DNA from 2 places in the Metabacillus sp. RB-C-LZQ-3-1 genome. Region 2 is predicted to be linked to the other one. Evidence: a T-box and tRNA genes for the amino acid it is inferred to sense, from the RefSeq annotation. Region 2 holds a T-box; the other holds one or more tRNA genes.
The links. A T-box is a leader RNA that pairs with one kind of tRNA and senses whether it is charged. The one in region 2 lies ahead of AC4GZ8_RS07515 (valine--tRNA ligase), so its partner is inferred to be a tRNA-Val.
Positions count from the first base shown of each region.

Region 1 (5,294 bases), on a different contig from region 2:
AGTGTTTACCATGCTCCAGTACCTTCAAGCCTAAAGGACCTCGATCCGAAGGAATACAAGCACTTGCTATCAACTTAATTTCAGGATTTTCAAGAATTTCTTCTCCTGATGATGCTGCCTTAACTCCAGGATATTTTTCACAAAAGGCTTTTACCTTCTTAGTATCTGGATCATATACATGGGTTAATTCCCCTCCTGCTTCAATTAATCCATTACACATCCCATATATATGACCATGATCCAACCCAATGGCTGCGAAAAGAAATTCTCCCTCTTTCACTACTTTAGAAACATGACCTTTCGGTGCATAATTCATTCCATCCATTTTATCCATTTGGTTTCCTCCGCATCTTTTCAAATTAAAACAATTTTTATAGACTTATAGAGTTAGTTCCGAAGTTTTCAATGGCTTTTGTTTTTTCATAGAACTTAACTGATTGTTTTAACACCCCCTCTCTAGTATAAAAAGGACTATCCTCCTTTAATGGCAGTTTCACTGTTTTTCCAAAGCTTGCCGATTCATAAATCGCTGTAATTAATTCAAGTGTTTTTCTGCCTTGATATCCATCAATCATAACTTCTTCATTATTTTCAATTGCTGTTAACACATTGTGAATCTGTCCAGGATGTCCTTCATATGGAATATCCGGAAGTGCATCGTAGGCACGTTGAATTTCTTCTTCTAATTGAGTATCTTCCTCAGGAAACCCATTTTCTTTGGATTTTGATGCTTTTAATTTCCAAGGTGATGAAATTCGGGCATTTTTCCCTTGAAAAATTAATTGCTGTTCCTCACCATGATGGACGACAGAACTTGTAATCTGTGCCAAACACCCGCTATTGTATCGTCCAATAGCAATCGAGATGTCTTCTACTTCCGCATTATCATGAGAGGTATTACTCATAACAGCCGTTATTTCAGATGGCATCCCATTCATCCATTGGAATATATCGATATGATGAACAGCATGATTCAATGTGGGACCGCCGCCTTCTTTTTCCCAAGTTCCTCGCCACCATAAATCATAATAGCAGTGACCTCTCCACCAAAAGGAATCCACTTGTACGTGTACAATTGGCCCAATCAAATCTTGTTCCAGTATGTGTTTTAACTTCATCATTGGGTTAAGGAAACGGTTCTGAGCCACAACCGATAAGATTTTGCCGTTTCTGTCAGCCGCTGCATTCATAGCATCACATTCTTCCAATGAAGAAGCCATTGGTTTCTCCACCAAAACATGTTTACCTGCATCTAAGAAATCAATGGCTATTTGAGCATGTGTGTATGGGGGGGTACAAACGGAAACCAAATCAATATCCTTCCGATCCAGCAATTCCTTGTAATCTTTAACCGTTACAGCTTCGAGATTATATTCGTTGACAAGTTCAGCTGCCTTTTCCTGATAAATATCTGATATGGCTACAATTCTACATTTCTCTGGAAATTCCAAATATCCCTTAATATGTGCGGGCGAAATAGCTCCTGCCCCAATAATCGCTACATTAATCAATTTTCTGCCTCCTTAAAGATATTTTCCAATGGTCGTAGACCCTAAGACTTAATCAAAATAATTAGGGTACTTTTCCTTTAAAACTCTTTTTTCTATTCCCACTAACTGCAAATGCTCTGTAATCACCTTCTCTACAGAATCTGCGTCTCTACTCTTAATAAGGTTAAAAATCTGTTCATGCTGATAAATAATAAAATCCCATTCCATCCCTGAGGATGTACGCAAAGTTCTTAATCTTTTAAAGTGGGTGTTCATCTGCTGCAAAACTACCCATGTTTTGCTTTTCTTACAGCCGTCAAAAAGGATTTGATGAAATTGATCGTCTAATTCATAAAGTCTAGTAAAATTTTTCTTAGCATCGAATAATTTCTGCATGGCAATATTGGTTTCTAATTGGATAAAATAATCCTCAGGAAAATGTTCACAAGCAAGTCGAGCAATTCCTCTTTCAATGTTTTCCCTCATAAACCTAGCTTCTTCCACCTGTTCTAGATTAATCCTTGATACAAACGTTCCTCTTTGAGGATAGATTTCCAATAACCCTTCTTGCGCTAGCTTTTGAAATGCTTCCCTAACTGGTGTTCTGCTTACTTGTAATATTTCACTTATTTCCTTTTCAGAAATCTTTCTTCCAGGCTCGAGTTCTAATTTTAAGATTTGGGTCTTTATTGCCGTATAAACATGATCCCTGATAGACCCTTTATTATTTATTTTTGTTTCCGATAATAAATTCATGCTTCACCTCCAATAGACCACCTATTCATATAACTTGCGCGTATGTATACTACCACACCAGCTGATAGCTAGTAATGCGCCCTTTATTACTCTTAAATGATTGATAACGCTTACAAACACTCGTGAAAAAATCACTCTTGAACCACACTAGTATAGTTAAAATACTAGTACACCAAGAATTATATAATGATTTCCCAAATATTCCAATGAGAATTTTGAATATTTTTAATATTCTACACAAAAAGTGAAAATCTCCAAAAATTCGAGAATATTCTATTTAACATGTTTACAAAAAACGCATAACAGCTCCTCCGACAAATAGAGGCAGTTTTCACTTTTTAGATACACTACAAATTGTACTAATGCTAAATTAAAAATGTTAATGGAGAGCTTGAAAATGAAAATTAATTAGAGTAAATTGGCTCGGACATGGGAGTTGATCGGAGGACGATTGATAAATACCTTAATGGCTACGAGCCGAAAATATCCGTTAACGGACATTTTAGTAAAATAAAATAAGCTCCAAACCCTTATCTAGCAAGGGTTTGGAGCTTTTCAATTCGATGATCCGAGAGGGATTCGAACCCCCGACCCCTACCCTGTCAAGGTAGTGTTCTCCCACTGAACTATCGGATCAATATTTGATTTTATGTAACACTTAAAGCTACATATTCTATTATATTCAGTTAATCACTTTAAGTCAATACCTCTTCTCTATCACTGTTCGACTTATTTCCCAGAAAATATTTGAATCATGTCAAAATGGGAGTGGCGATATGACAAACCTCTTCCATTTTGACACGATTCTCATCATTCCTTTTCAAATTTAAACCTTTTTGCTTCTATTGAATGCCTTTTTCTTCAAAATACTTAGCTGCACCTGGATGTAGTTCCAGGTTTCCTAGTCCTTCAAGAGCTGTTTCAGGTGTGATAAATTCGCCCTTAGCATGTGTGATTTTATCTGTGTTTTCGAATAAGGATTTTGTCATCTCATAAACTAGTTCCTCATCTAAGTCGTCAGTAACTACTAACATCGCTTTTACTGCTACTGTATTTACATCTGCTTCAATATTATATGTTCCTGCCGCAACGGTATCTTTCGCATAGTATGGATACTGATCAATTAACGCTTGGATTTTGTCATCCTCTAGCGGGACAATTACGATATCATTTTGAGCTGATAATGCTTCTACTGCTCCTGTTGGAGTTCCAGCTGTAATAAATGCTGCATCAATTGTGCCTGCTTGAATACCATCAGTTGATTCATCAAATGATAGATTTTGCGGTTTGATATCTTTATCTGTTAAACCGTGAACCTCTAATACTTGCATCGCATTAATATAAGCTCCGGATCCAGGTGCTCCTACTGAAACAGCTTTGCCCTTTAAGTCTTCAACTGATGTAATGCCGCTATCTTTCGTTGTGACAAGCTGAACTGTTTCCGGATACAAAGATCCGATTGCCTGAATATTGTCAATGGCGTTTCCTTCAAACATTTCTAGTCCATCAATTGCGTATGCCGCAATATCTGTTTGTGAAAAGGCGATTTCTGCTTCACCCGCCCTTAAGGTTTCCATGTTCTCAGCTGATGCACCTGATGTTTGTGGTGTAATGTTGGCATTTGTGTTGTCTGTGATGATTTTCCCAATTTGGCCCCCGAGAGGATAGTACGTTCCACCTGTACCTCCTGTTAGTAGGCTTAAATCTTGCTTTTCACCTGAATTGCTTTCGGTTTCTGTCGTGCCTTCTTCCCCATTTGCATTCCCAGAATCAGTTCCGCTGCTACAAGCAGCAAGGACCATCATGAACGAAAGGACGAAGATAAACAACAAGCTATGGCGCGTTTTTTTCATCTCTGTTCCCCCTTTTATAAAATTGAGTTAAAGCGCAAGCTCTCTTTTATATATGATGGAATGATGCTGTACATGCATATGAATCTCAATCCTTTTTCCTATTTATCCCACTTTGAAGGAAAGCTAGCTCTCTAATATTTCGATGTAGTATCTTATTCCTAATACAAGAACTCTATAGTTTGTAACGAATATCAAGCTTATTATTTGGTAAACCTCCTCCCTCTTTAATTATATAAATACAAAATAGAACTGACCCTAAAAGAGTCAGCTCTATCCTTTAAACATTCACATTTTCACTTTTCTTTACAGCCGGAACCTTCTCCAGAGCTGCATCGAAATCCTTAATCAAATCTTCAACTTTTTCTAATCCTACACTTAACCTCAGCAACCCATCAGAAATACCTCGTTTTTCCCGTTCTGCTGGCGGCATTGCTGCATGTGACATTTTCGCTGGATACGAAAGGATCGATTCAACCGCACCTAAGCTTACCGCAAAAACTGGGAGCTGAACATTCTCAACTAAAGTCCTTACAGCATCCCCATCTGCTAATTTAAATGATAACACTGCTCCTGGCCCGTCTGCTTGATATCGCTGTGTATCATGCCCTGGATGGAAGCTTAATCCAGGGTAGTACACCTCTTCTACTTTTGGATGCTCTGATAAAAACTCGGCGATCTTCAACGCTGATGCTTGTGATTGCTGCAGGCGAACATGTAGTGTTTTTAAGCCTCTAAGGACTAACCACGCATCCTGTACGCCAAGTACTGCTCCAAATGCATTTTGCAACTTATATAAACGATCTCCCAATTCCGGGTCCTTAACTACAGCAAGACCTGCTAGGACATCACTATGACCTGCCAGAAATTTCGTTGCACTGTGAAGCACAACATCTACACCTAGCTCCAATGGTCTTTGAAGCTCTGGTGTTAAAAACGTGTTATCCAAAAAGGTTAAGCAATCATTTGCTTTTGCTAAATTCACGATGCCTTGAATATCTGTTACCTTTAGCAATGGATTTGAAGGTGTTTCCATATAGATGACCTTCGTGTTTGGTCTGATCTCAGATGCAACCTGATGAAGATCTGTCATATCTACAAACGTATGCTCAATACCAAAACGAGTTAAAACATCTGTAATAATACGAAATGTTCCCCCATACACATCCTCTGTCACCAATACGTGATCACCTTGTGA
Region 1 is NZ_JBZFLI010000027.1:12,547-17,840, forward strand. It holds gene AC4GZ8_RS24160 (Gfo/Idh/MocA family protein) at 1-334, opposite strand, end outside; gene AC4GZ8_RS24165 (Gfo/Idh/MocA family protein) at 372-1,511, opposite strand; gene AC4GZ8_RS24170 (GntR family transcriptional regulator) at 1,560-2,246, opposite strand; tRNA gene AC4GZ8_RS24175 (tRNA-Val) at 2,811-2,882, opposite strand; gene AC4GZ8_RS24180 (TAXI family TRAP transporter solute-binding subunit) at 3,089-4,099, opposite strand; gene metC (cystathionine beta-lyase) at 4,377-5,294, opposite strand, start outside.
Region 1: it has a tRNA-Val gene. The T-box ahead of AC4GZ8_RS07515 (valine--tRNA ligase) is inferred to sense a tRNA for this amino acid. The anticodon was not compared.

Region 2 (5,294 bases):
CCTTCGTTTCCGAGTTTCTTCTGAACACGCTCAACTTCTTTATCAAGCTTTTCACGTTCTTTTTCAAGTCGATTAATTTCTTCATCGATATTAATTAATCCTTCAATTGGCAGGATAATTTCTGCACCAGTTACAACGGCAGTCATGGATTTTTCGTTAGACGTAATGTCTGTTACGATATTTAATGAACTTGTGTTACAGAATTTTTCAATATAAGCACGGTTATGTTCTAGCTGAGTTAACACACCTTGATCTTTCGCTTTAATTTGCATTGGAATTTGCTTGCTCATTGGTGTATTCACCTCAGAACGAATGTTGCGAACCGCGCGTATGACTTCTACTAAAAGTTTCATCTCATTTGCCGCTTGATCATCTGTTAATTGTTCATTAACTGTTGGCCATGCTGACACTGTAATTGATTCACCTTCATGTGGTAGAGACTGCCAGATTTCTTCTGTAATAAATGGCATGAATGGATGTAATAATCTCATTGTGTTATCTAGGACATAAGCTAGGATAGAACGAGTTGTTTTCTTCGCTGCTTCGTCCTCCCCGTATAATGGAAGCTTTGCCATTTCGATGTACCAATCACAGAAATCATCCCAAATGAAGTTATAAAGTAAGCGCCCAACTTCACCAAACTCATATTTATCAGCAAGCTTTGTTACATTTTCAATCGTTTCATTTAAACGAGTTAAAATCCATTTATCCGCAACAGATTTCTCACCTGTTAAGTCAATTTCATCAAATGTTAAACCATCCATATTCATTAGGGCAAAGCGAGATGCATTCCAAATTTTGTTTGCAAAATTCCAAGTAGATTCCACCTTTTCATAGCTGAAACGTAAATCTTGACCAGGAGAGCTTCCTGTTGATAGGAAGAAACGTAATGAATCAGCACCGTACTGATCAATAACTTCCATTGGGTCAACACCGTTACCTAATGATTTACTCATTTTTCGTCCTTGCTCATCACGTACAAGTCCATGAATTAATACATCCTTGAATGGGCGTTTTCCTGTGAATTCAAGACCTTGGAAAATCATACGAGATACCCAGAAGAAGATAATATCATAGCCTGTTACAAGAGCATCTGTAGGATAATAACGTTTAAAGTCTACTGATTCTGTATCAGGCCAACCCATTGTTGAAAATGGCCATAATGCAGAACTGAACCAAGTATCAAGTACATCATTGTCTTGAGTCCAATTTTCAATATCTTCTGGTGGTTCTTGGTTTACATATACCTCTCCTGTTTCTTTGTGGTACCATGCTGGAATTCGATGTCCCCACCAAAGTTGACGGGAAATACACCAGTCACGGATGTTTTCCATCCAACGTAAATATGTTTTCTCAAATCGATCTGGTACAAAATTTACTTTTTCATCTGCTTCTTGAAGCTTGATTGCTTCATCAGCTAGTGGTTGCATTTTAACAAACCATTGTGTTGATAGATATGGTTCAACAACAGCACCGCTTCTTTCACTGTGACCTACAGAGTGCATGTGTTCTTCAATTTTAAATAGTACGCCTTGTTCTTGTAAATCCTTCACAATTTTCTTTCTACATTCAAAGCGATCCAAACCATGATAAATCCCTGCATTTTGATTCATTGTTCCATCTTCATTCATGACAAGAATACGTTCAAGGTTATGACGATTTCCTAGTTCAAAGTCATTCGGGTCATGTGCAGGTGTTATTTTAACAGCACCTGAACCAAATTCCATATCTACATAATCATCACCAACAATCGGAATTTCACGTCCGACAATTGGTAAGATCACTTTTTTACCAATTAAATGTTTATAGCGTTCATCTTCAGGGTGAACAGCTACAGCCGTATCTCCAAGCATCGTTTCTGGACGAGTTGTTGCTACTTCGATTGAACCAGAACCATCAGCAAGCGGGTAGCTCATATGATAAAAAGCACCTTGCACATCTTTGTAAATTACCTCGATATCGGAAAGTGCAGTTTTTGTTTGTGGATCCCAGTTAATGATATACTCTCCACGATAAATAAGTCCTTTGTTGTAAAGCGTGACAAACACTTCACGAACTGCTTTTGACAACCCTTCATCAAGTGTGAAGCGTTCGCGTGAATAATCCAGACCTAAACCAATCTTTGCCCATTGTTCACGAATATGCCCTGCATATTCTTCTTTCCACTTCCATGTTTCTTCAATAAATTTCTCCCGTCCTAAATCGTAACGGGATTTTCCTTCTTCACGAAGCTTAGCCTCTACCTTCGCTTGTGTAGCGATCCCAGCATGGTCCATTCCAGGAAGCCATAATACATCATAGCCTTGCATTCTTTTCATACGTGTTAAAATATCTTGCAAGGTTGTATCCCAAGCATGACCTAAGTGCAGCTTCCCTGTTACGTTTGGCGGGGGAATAACGATTGTGTAAGGCTGCTTCTTTTCATCCCCTGTTGCCTCAAAGTATTTTCCTTCTAACCAAAAGGAATAGCGGTTTTTTTCGATTGCATTTGGATCATATTTCGTTGGTAATGATAGCTGTTGTTCATTATTTTCCATTCCGTTTTTCTCCTTCACACTATATTTCTCCTTGGATTTTTTGATAGTAAAAATAAAAAACTCCCTTCATCCATAAAAGGACGAAAGGAGAAAATTTCGCGGTACCACCTTTTTTTATAGACTAAAACAAGCTTACCAAAAGCATGGATCAAGCCTATACACTCGATATGATAACGGTTTTCACCGACCTCTTCTACTATTCTTTCAAGGAAGTAACTCCTGGGCGACCTTCCAAAGCCTCAACTTAAGAAATCTTCCAGCATTTGATTTCTCTCTCTGTGAAGTGATGACAATGTACTCTTCCCAATCAACGTTTACTAAATATGTAGTTGTTCATTTTCATCTATTCTATATTACTAAACAATTCATTTTTTCGTCAATATTTTCACCATTTTTCATAACATTCATACAGGCACTTATCACATTTTTTTGCATAATTTACATTAGTGGACGATTTTAAGAAAAGCGCAAGTGCCTAGATCAGCCTCTGGCACTAAGAAAATTTGTTAATAGAAGGTGTTCTTTGCCTTCAATCTCCAAGCGCTTGCACGTTCTATGCGATCAAGGGCTAGGCTCTGGAGCTAGAAACTAAAGCGAAGTACTAATTTTATTCTTCCTTACCTCTGTAAAAATCTTGGTTGTTGAACATATTTTATGAACCATTTTCAAAAAAAGTGAGAAATTTTTTAGAGATTGTTCATGAGGAGGCGTTATGATATGAAAAAACGTTATAATCCATATTCTCTACCACCTTGGGTTAGACAAATACGTGAGGTTGGTATTCAAATCATTATTCCGCTAACCATTTTCCAAGGAATACGTACTGTTTTTTTTCCGACAACATTTGATGTTCTCCTGTTAGGAATCTTAATTGGTTTAGCTATTGCGTTACGTTATGATTGGATATAAACATCCTTGAGGGAAAGACATACAGATCTGTATCCTTCCCCTCTTTCTACTTCTATGTTTGAGCCTCTGCTTCCATTTTCTTTTTTTCTTCCATTTCAGATACTTTCATCACAAAATATTCAATATTTTTAAACTGCCAGTATGCCTTTATTAGCTGTTTATTTCTTTCCAGCTCCGAGCGCTGTTTTTTGTCTTTTTTATAGTTTTTTATTAGCTGGCATAGACGATCAGGATAAGCCAAATAACTTAAAAACAAGCTCATTTCTTCATCTGTAAAAGGGTAACCCTTCTGATAAGTATAAAACCAATTGATACAATCATCCGTTTGAACAGGATAAGTTTTTGAAGTTCTAATCAAAAATAGTAGAAAATCATCTATTGGTGATGCATAAGTTGACCGTTCAAAATTAGTTAAATACCCGTTCCCTTCATCATCATATAAAAAATGTCTTGCCGATATTTTTCCGTGAATTAATACAACCCTTGTAGACTTTTTATCTTCCATAAGATTAGACCATTCTTCAAGTTTTTTCTTTGAAAAATCAATGGCTCGTGATACTTCGGTGTAGTAAGTAATGGCTTGCAGTTCAAAAGGAGATAAGTAAATTTTTTGCTCAGACTGCTCAACAAAAGCCTCATACATCGCTTTTGAATTATCCCATTGCTTTATCATATTTCCATAATGATTTTTTACATCCTGTTCTTTTATATCCAATTTCTTTTCTGTTTTTTTATGAAGATTTGCTACCTCTTTAAATAAATATTGATGTCTGGCATCTCGTTCCTCTTCTTGTTCGTTTGTTAACAATGGCATTAAATAATAGTAATCACCATTATAATACGATAGAAACTGATGCTGGTTATTGCTAACGAGTGGCACAAAATGAGAAAATTTTTGCTCTTTTAACATTCTTAATGAGTCAACAAAATAAGGATTAAAATCCTTTGTGAGCTTTTTCAGCACAAAAGGCCCAGTATCTGTATAAACCTTTATTGCTTTTTTACTCAGCTCTTCGATATACTCTGGGTAAAGATTGTAATCACGTAACAGTTGTCGAATTTCACCAAGTTGGAATTCCACAGTCACACTCACCTCAATTCATTAGCTGATGAATTTAAAAAAACAGCTGAGGATCAGGAAGCCCCCATGCTGTTTTTCATTACTATATACTAAAAGTCCGTATCCTTATTTGCTCGTTGAGTAAGCTGGAATATAAAGGATTTGCCCTTCATAAACATCTTGATCTGCATGAAAATCATTTACTCGAACAATTTGCTGAATCGAAATGTCGTATCTTTCACTAATAGAATTAAGCGTGTCTCCCTGTTGAACAATACACATTTTTAAACGAGAGAAGTCTTCTTCGTCATCTCTTGCAAATAGGCTTGTTAAATAATGTGCATCTTTCGGATCTTTTTCATCTCTCTCATTAAGTTCTTCAATCTCCTCAACTTCCTCAGTCTCTTCAGCTTCTGATTTTGAAAAAAAGGAATATTGTACTTCTTGTGGATCTGCATTTTGTTCTTCTCTTCTTACTTCCACAGTAAATGGATCATAAAGATCCTCTTCTTGCTCTTCCTGTTTAATTGACTCATCAAGTACTTCCTGTTCTTCTACTTCTTCCTCTTCTTCAATATTTGATGGATGAACATTCGAAGGTACTTCATTTTTGTTATCTACTTCACGACTTTCAACTACTTCTTTTTGAATGGATATAGATGGTGGTGATAATTTGTCCACATCCGAATCATCTATTTCATTTACATCATAGAATGAAGAAAAAGGGGATACTGGTGTTCTTTCCGCTTTGACACTTGTTTCCTCAGCATCTATTTCTAAAGAGTTCT
Region 2 is NZ_JBZFLI010000004.1:7,833-13,126, reverse strand. It holds gene AC4GZ8_RS07515 (valine--tRNA ligase) at 1-2,537, opposite strand, end outside; T-box leader at 2,611-2,857, opposite strand; gene AC4GZ8_RS07510 (YszA family small membrane protein) at 3,255-3,446, shown strand; gene ysxE (spore coat protein YsxE) at 3,499-4,527, opposite strand; gene spoVID (stage VI sporulation protein D) at 4,633-5,294, opposite strand, start outside.